Regions from separate parts of the Stutzerimonas sp. CXK-1 genome, predicted to be linked through region 1. Evidence: predicted binding sites of a transcription regulator. Region 1 holds the regulator's gene; each other region holds the start of a gene.
The links. The regulator FliA, encoded in region 1, starts transcription of late flagellar genes. The targets are predictions, from matches to a motif close to CTAAAGTTTNNNNNNNNNNNGCCGNTAA.
Positions count from the first base shown of each region.

Region 2: a site for FliA is predicted at 1,227-1,254, ahead of AC0KXH_RS08170 (methyl-accepting chemotaxis protein). Genes of this name have one in related genera too.
Region 3: a site for FliA is predicted at 1,079-1,106, ahead of AC0KXH_RS05340 (methyl-accepting chemotaxis protein). Genes of this name have one in related genera too.

Region 1 covers NZ_CM173217.1:2,573,762-2,576,024, reverse strand. The annotation lists gene fleN (flagellar synthesis regulator FleN) at 1-593, shown strand, start outside; gene fliA (RNA polymerase sigma factor FliA) at 611-1,336, shown strand; gene AC0KXH_RS12045 (chemotaxis response regulator CheY) at 1,409-1,783, shown strand; gene AC0KXH_RS12040 (protein phosphatase CheZ) at 1,807-2,263, shown strand, end outside.
Region 2 covers NZ_CM173217.1:1,718,852-1,721,114, forward strand. The annotation lists gene AC0KXH_RS08165 (methyl-accepting chemotaxis protein) at 1-1,152, shown strand, start outside; gene AC0KXH_RS08170 (methyl-accepting chemotaxis protein) at 1,296-2,263, shown strand, end outside.
Region 3 covers NZ_CM173217.1:1,124,988-1,127,250, forward strand. The annotation lists gene AC0KXH_RS05330 (sensor domain-containing phosphodiesterase) at 1-345, shown strand, start outside; gene AC0KXH_RS05335 (TetR/AcrR family transcriptional regulator) at 342-956, opposite strand; gene AC0KXH_RS05340 (methyl-accepting chemotaxis protein) at 1,186-2,263, shown strand, end outside.

The DNA of each region.
Region 1 (2,263 bases):
CAGGCGGCATCCGCATCGTGCCGGCCGCCTCCGGTACCCAGAGCATGGTCCAGCTCTCGACCCTGCAGCATGCCGGTCTGATCCAGGCCTTCAGCGAGCTGGGCGATGAGCTCGATGTGCTGATCATCGACACCGCCGCCGGTATCGGCGATGCCGTGGTGAGCTTCGTGCGTGCCGCCCAGGAAGTCTTGTTGGTGGTCACCGATGAGCCGACGTCCATCACCGACGCCTATGCGCTGATCAAGCTGCTCAATCGCGACTACGGCATCAGCCGCTTCCGTGTGCTGGCCAACATGGCCCACGCGCCGCAGGAAGGCCGCAACCTGTTCGCCAAGCTGACCAAGGTCACCGAGCGATTTCTCGATGTCGCGCTGCAATATGTCGGCGCGATTCCCTACGATGAGTCGGTGCGCAAGGCCGTGCAGAAGCAGCGCGCCGTCTACGATGCCTATCCTCGGGCGAAGTCCTCGCTGGCGTTCAAGGCCATTGCGCAGAAGGTCGATACCTGGCCATTGCCTGCCACCCCGCGTGGGCACCTGGAGTTCTTCGTCGAGCGACTGATCAATCCAGGCACTGCCGGGAACCACGAATGAAAACTGCCGGATCCGCTATGTATTACAGCAAGGCACACGAAAAGGATGCGCAATATCGCCTGATCGATCAGTACGCCCCGCTGGTCAAGCGCATCGCCTACCACCTGCTGGCCCGCCTTCCGGCGAGCGTGCAGGTCGACGACCTCATCCAGGCAGGGATGATCGGGCTGCTGGAAGCGGCAAAGAAATACGACTCGGGCAAGGGCGCCAGCTTTGAAACCTACGCCGGCATCCGCATCCGCGGCACCATGCTCGACGAGGTGCGCAAGGGCGACTGGGCGCCCCGTTCGGTGCACCGCAACTCGCGCATGGTCAGCGAGGCGATCCGCGGCATCGAAGCCAGAACCGGGCGTGACGCTAAAGATCACGAGGTTGCGGCCGAACTTAAGTTGAGCCTCGACGAGTACTACGGGATTCTGGGCGATACGCTTGGCAGCCGGCTTTTCAGCTTCGACGATCTGCTGCAGGAAGGCGAGCACGGCGAACTGAACGAGGATGCCGGCAGCGCGCACCCGGAACCCTTCCGCGACCTCGAAGACGAGCGTTTTCAGCAGGCCCTGGCCGATGCCATCGCCAATCTGCCCGAGCGGGAAAAGCTGGTGCTGTCGCTGTATTACGACGAAGAGCTGAATTTGAAAGAAATCGGTCAAGTGCTGGGCGTCAGCGAATCGCGCGTAAGCCAGCTGCATAGCCAGTGTGCCGCGCGTCTGCGGGCGCGCCTTGGCGAGTGGCGTGCCGCCTGATCGACTGTATTGCTGCGAGACGTGCTCGGTTGCCGAGATTTTGGAATTACGGAGGTCGACTTGGACAAGAACATGAAAATCCTCATCGTCGATGACTTCTCGACGATGAGACGCATCATCAAGAACCTCTTGCGTGATCTGGGGTTCACCAATACGGCCGAGGCCGACGACGGCACCACGGCCTTGCCGATGCTCAAGAGCGGCAGTTTCGATTTTCTGGTGACTGACTGGAACATGCCCGGCATGAGCGGCATCGACCTGCTGCGCCAGGTGCGTGCCGATGAGCGCCTCAAGCATCTGCCGGTACTGATGGTCACCGCTGAAGCCAAGCGCGATCAGATCATCGAAGCGGCCCAGGCCGGGGTCAACGGCTATGTGGTCAAGCCCTTCACCGCCCAGGTGCTCAAGGAAAAGATCGAGAAGATCTTCGAGCGCGTCAACGGCTGAAGCAGCAACGCCGCGAGGGCACTATGACGCAAGCAGATCAAAGCCTGGCAGAGTTCGAAGCGACTCTGAAGGCCAACGCCCCCAAGTTGATTGAAAGCCTGCAGCAGGGTCGTTTCGACGAAGCGACGCAGATGTTCAATGAGCTCAGCCAGGCGCGCAACCACAGCCTTTATCAGGAAGTCGGCAAGCTCACCCGCGAGCTGCACAACGCCATCGTCAAGCTCGAGATGGATACCTGTGCCACTGGCGGCGATCCGTCACCGATCACCGATGCCACCGACCGGCTCTCCTATGTCGTGGAAATGACCGAGAAGGCCGCCAATCGCACCATGGACCTGGTGGAGGAGTCCGCGCCGCTGGTCAACTACGTGAGCTACGAGGCCCAGAGCCTGACGGCGGACTGGCAGCGCTTCATGCGCCGCGAAATGGACGCCGACCAGTTCCGCAGCCTGGTCAAGCGCATCGACCAGTACCTCAAGC
Region 2 (2,263 bases), 850 kb from region 1:
ATGAGCGAAGAAGTTCGCTCGCTGATCGCCTTCAACAATGAACAGGCCGAGCTGTCGGCGCAGAAGGCCGACGAGCTGTTCGGCGAGGCGCGTCTGTGGATGATTCTGACCATCATTGCCGCGGGGGTGTTGACCTGGTTGCTGGCCTGGGCCTTCACGCGCAGCATCGTGCAGCCGTTGAGCCAGGCGGTCGAAGTCGCCGAAAGCGTGGCCGCTGGTGATCTGCGCCGGCCGATCGAGATCGACGGCAAGGATGAGCCGGCTCGTTTGCTCGCGGCGCTCAAGAGCATGCAGGGCAGCCTGCGCGAAACCGTGCAGCGCATTGCCGACTCGTCCAATCAGCTGGCTTCGGCCGCCGAAGAACTCAACGTGGTGACCGAGGACTCGACACGCGGCCTGCACCAGCAGAACCACGAAATCGAGCAGGCCGCGACGGCGGTCAACGAGATGACCACCGCGGTCGACGAGGTGGCCAGCAATGCCGTGGCCACCTCCGAGGCGTCGCGTGAGTCGGATGCGACCACCCAGCGGGGCCGCCAGCAGGTCATTCGCACGGTCGAGTCGATCAGCCTGTTGGCCTCGGATGTGACGTCCACCGCCAGCGAGGTCGAGCAGTTGGCCGGCCAGGTGCGCGATATCAGCAAGGTGCTGGATGTGATCCGTTCGATCGCCGAGCAGACCAACCTGCTTGCACTCAACGCGGCCATCGAAGCGGCCCGGGCGGGCGATGCCGGGCGCGGTTTCGCCGTGGTGGCGGACGAGGTGCGGGCACTGGCGCACCGCACGCAGCAATCCACGCAGGAAATCGAGCAGATGATCGGTGCCGTGCACCAGGGTACCGACAAGGCGGTCCAGGCGATGCAGACGAGCAACCAGCGCGCCCGCTCGACGCTCGACCTGGCGCAGGGGGCCGGTGAGGCGCTGGAGGAGATCGCCAGCGCGATCAGCCAGATCAGCGAGCGCAATCTGGTGATCGCCAGCGCCTCGGAGGAACAGGCACAGGTTGCCCGCGAGGTCGATCGCAACCTGGTCAATATCCGCGATCTGTCGATGCAGTCGGCTGCGGGGGCGAATCAAACCAGCGCTGCCAGTCAGGAGCTGGCTCGCCTGGCCGTCGAGCTGAACGGGTTGGTCGCGCGTTTCAGTATTTGACGCGCCGAGGGTGGTGCGTCAAAACACCGCCCTCGTAAAAACCCTTTGCATGGAGTGGTTTTTTACCGTTCGTCGTAAAGTTTTGCGGGTTCCTGGCGATAGCCATGGCAGGACGCAGCCTTTACCTCAGGGGGTATATATCCATGCTTAGACAACTCAGCATTGCGCTTCGGGCGGGCATCGGCTTCGGTGTTGTGGCGCTGCTGGTCTTTCTGCTCGGCGGTTTCTCGCTTCAGCAGATGTCGACCATGCAGCGCGAGTCGCAGGAGGTCAATGAACACTGGCTTCCCGCCATCATTCAGCTCAGTGAGCTGAACCAGGAATTCTTGCGCATCCGCGCGGCCACCCTGCGCTTGCTGGTAGCCGACACGCAAGCACAGCAACAGACGGCGGTAACGGCGATCGATGCCGTTAAACAGGCGTTTCGCAGCGCCCGTGAGAAAGCCGAACCGCTGATCCGGACACCTGAAGGCCGGAAGATCATCACCGGTTTCGATCAGGCCATGGCCGACTACGAGCGTTATCAGACGCAGATCGTCGAACTGGCGCTGCAAGGCGATCAGGAAGGTGCGCGGGCACTGACGCGCGGCGAGCTCAATCAGCATGCCGATGCCGCGTCCAAGGCGGTTCGCGAACTCATCGAGTTCTCCCGGGGGAAAGCGCTCGAGGCGGCACGCCTGTCCGACGACACGGCCTCGCATGCCTTCAATGGCGTAGTCGTCGCCTTGCTGCTTGCGGCCATACTGACCGTTGCCCTGGCGATCCTGCTGACACGTAGCATCGTGCAGCCGCTCAACGAGGCGGTGCGCGTCGCCGAGGTCGTGGCCAGCGGTGACCTCACGCACTCGATCAGCATCGTGGGCCGTGACGAGCCGGCACGCCTGTTGACGGCGCTGGCGAGCATGCAGGACAGCCTGCGCGACACCATCCAGCGTATCGCCGATTCGTCGAACCAGCTCGCCTCGGCGGCGGAGGAGCTCAACGCCGTCACCGAGGACTCGACGCGCGGCATGCACCAGCAGAATGACGAGATCCAGCAGGCGGCAACCGCGGTCAACGAGATGACGACCGCTGTGGATGAGGTGGCCCGCAATGCCGTTGCCACGTCCGA
Region 3 (2,263 bases), 1.4 Mb from region 1:
TGCGACTACGAGCGGGTCGAGGATGAACTGCGCCCGCTGCGCGAGCGCGGCCTGCGGCTGGCGGTCGACGATGCCGGTGCCGGCTATGCGAGTTTCCGCCACATCCTCAGGCTGCGGCCGGACGTCATCAAGCTCGACGGCAGCCTGATCAATAACCTGGACGGCGACAGCAACTGCCGGGCGCTGGCGGCCGCGCTGATCCGCTTCGCCGCGGAAACCGGCAGCAAGGTGGTTGCCGAAGGGGTGGAAACCGAGGAGGAGCTGGCCGTGCTGCGCACGCTCGGCGTGAAAAAGGCCCAGGGTTATCTGCTCGGCCGCCCGGCGCCGCTGGGCGCGGCCAGCTAGGTGCGCTCGGTGACTTCGCAGCCCTTGAGCACCAGGCGGATGATGGTTTCGGCCGCCGCCTCGTAGTCGCTGTCTTCGAGCGCCGCCTTGCCGGTCACGGTGGAAATCTGCCAGTCGAAGTCGGCGTAGGTCTGGGTGGCCGCCCAGATGCTGAACAGCAGGTGGTTGGGGTCGACCCTGGCCATCAGCCCGGCATCGATCCAGCGCTGGATGCAGGCGATATTGTGCGCCGCCTGGGCGTTGAGCTGGGCCACCCGTTCCGGCGACAGATGCGGCGCCCCGTGCATGATCTCGCTGGCGAAGACCTTCGATGCGTAGGCGTGGTCGCGCGAGATGCGGATTTTCGTGCGGATGTAGGCGCGCAGCACATCGCCCGGCTCGCCGGGCTCGTTGAACGGCGCGGATGCTTCGAGCAGCGGCTCGACGATGCTTTCCAGCACCTCGCGGTAGAGGTTTTCCTTGGACTTGAAGTAGTAGTAGACGTTGGGCTTGGGTAGCCCGGCGCGGGCCGCGATATCGCTCGTCTTGGTGGCGGCGAAGCCCTTCTCGGCGAATTCTTCGCTGGCGGCACGCAGGATCAGTTCTTTGTTGCGCTCACGAATACTCGACATGCGGACCTGCTTGGCTGGCACCGCCCGGCCAGGCGGCGTTGCGCGGCATGCTAGCACCCGCTTCTTCGGCCTCTCAACCGCACCGCCGCTCGTCGGGCGCCGCGTCGGTCGGCGGTTCCGCTATCAAGTTCAGCGGCGGCAGGCCGCTAAGCCTCTTTGCCTGTACTGAAAATTGTGTACAGTGATGGCCAAATGATGTGTACGAAATTACCCGCACGAGGTTGCCTCCATGCCGTTCTTCAAGCGCAGCATCCAGTGGCAGTTGATCCTCAGCATGGGCGCTGCCCTGCTGACGAGTCTGCTGATCGTCATTCTGGTCTACGCCTCTGCCGTCGAACGGCTGGCCGAGCGCTACCTGCTCGACGAGGCGTTGCCGGCCAACATCAACGCCATCGCGCATGACATCGAACGCACCCTGGCCGGCCCGATCACCGCGACCGCGGCGATCGCCGGCAACACGCTGGTGCATGACTGGCTCGGCCAGGGCGAAGACCCGCAGCAGGCCGCCGCCATTGCCCGCTACCTGCACGGCGTCAAGGCGCAGCAGAACGCACTGGCCACCTCCATCGCCGTGCTCGACAGCGGGCACTACTATTCCGACGCGGGGCTCAGTCGCACGCTGTCGCGCTCGGCAGCCGCCGACGCCTGGTTCTACAGCCTGGTCGACGGCAGCCAGGAGCGCCGGCTGGAGCTGGACATCGACAAGGCGACCCGCCAGCCGACGCTGTTCATCAATCAGCGCATCAGCGCCGGCGGGCGTGTGCTCGGCGTCGCCGGGCTGGGCTACAGCCTGAGCAGCATGTCCGCGCTGATCGCCGACTTCCGCTTTGGCGAGCGCGGCGAGGTATACCTCGTCGGCAGCGACGGACAGGTCAAGATCCATCCGCAGAGCGAGCGCAACGGGCGCGCCGCGCTCACCGAGCTGACCGGCGCCGAGGCGGCCGGGCAACTGCAGTCCGGTAGCGGCGGGGTGGTGCGCTTCGAGCGCGACGGCGAGACCTTTCTGGCCATGGCCAAGCCGCTCGAAGGCCTCGGCTGGCAACTGGTCGCCGAGGTGCCGGAAGCCGAGATCTTCGGCGAGGCACGGCGCACCCTGTGGACCACCAGCCTGATCGGCGCGGCCATTGGCCTGGCCTTTCTCGGCGTGATCGTGCTGCTGGCTCGCGGACTGGTACGGCCGATTCGGCAGGTCACGGCCGCGCTGGTCGAGATCGGCGGCGGTGGCGGTGACCTGACCCGTCGGCTCGACGAGAGCCGGGCCGACGAGCTTGGCGACCTGGCGCGAGGGTTCAACCGCTTCATTGCCA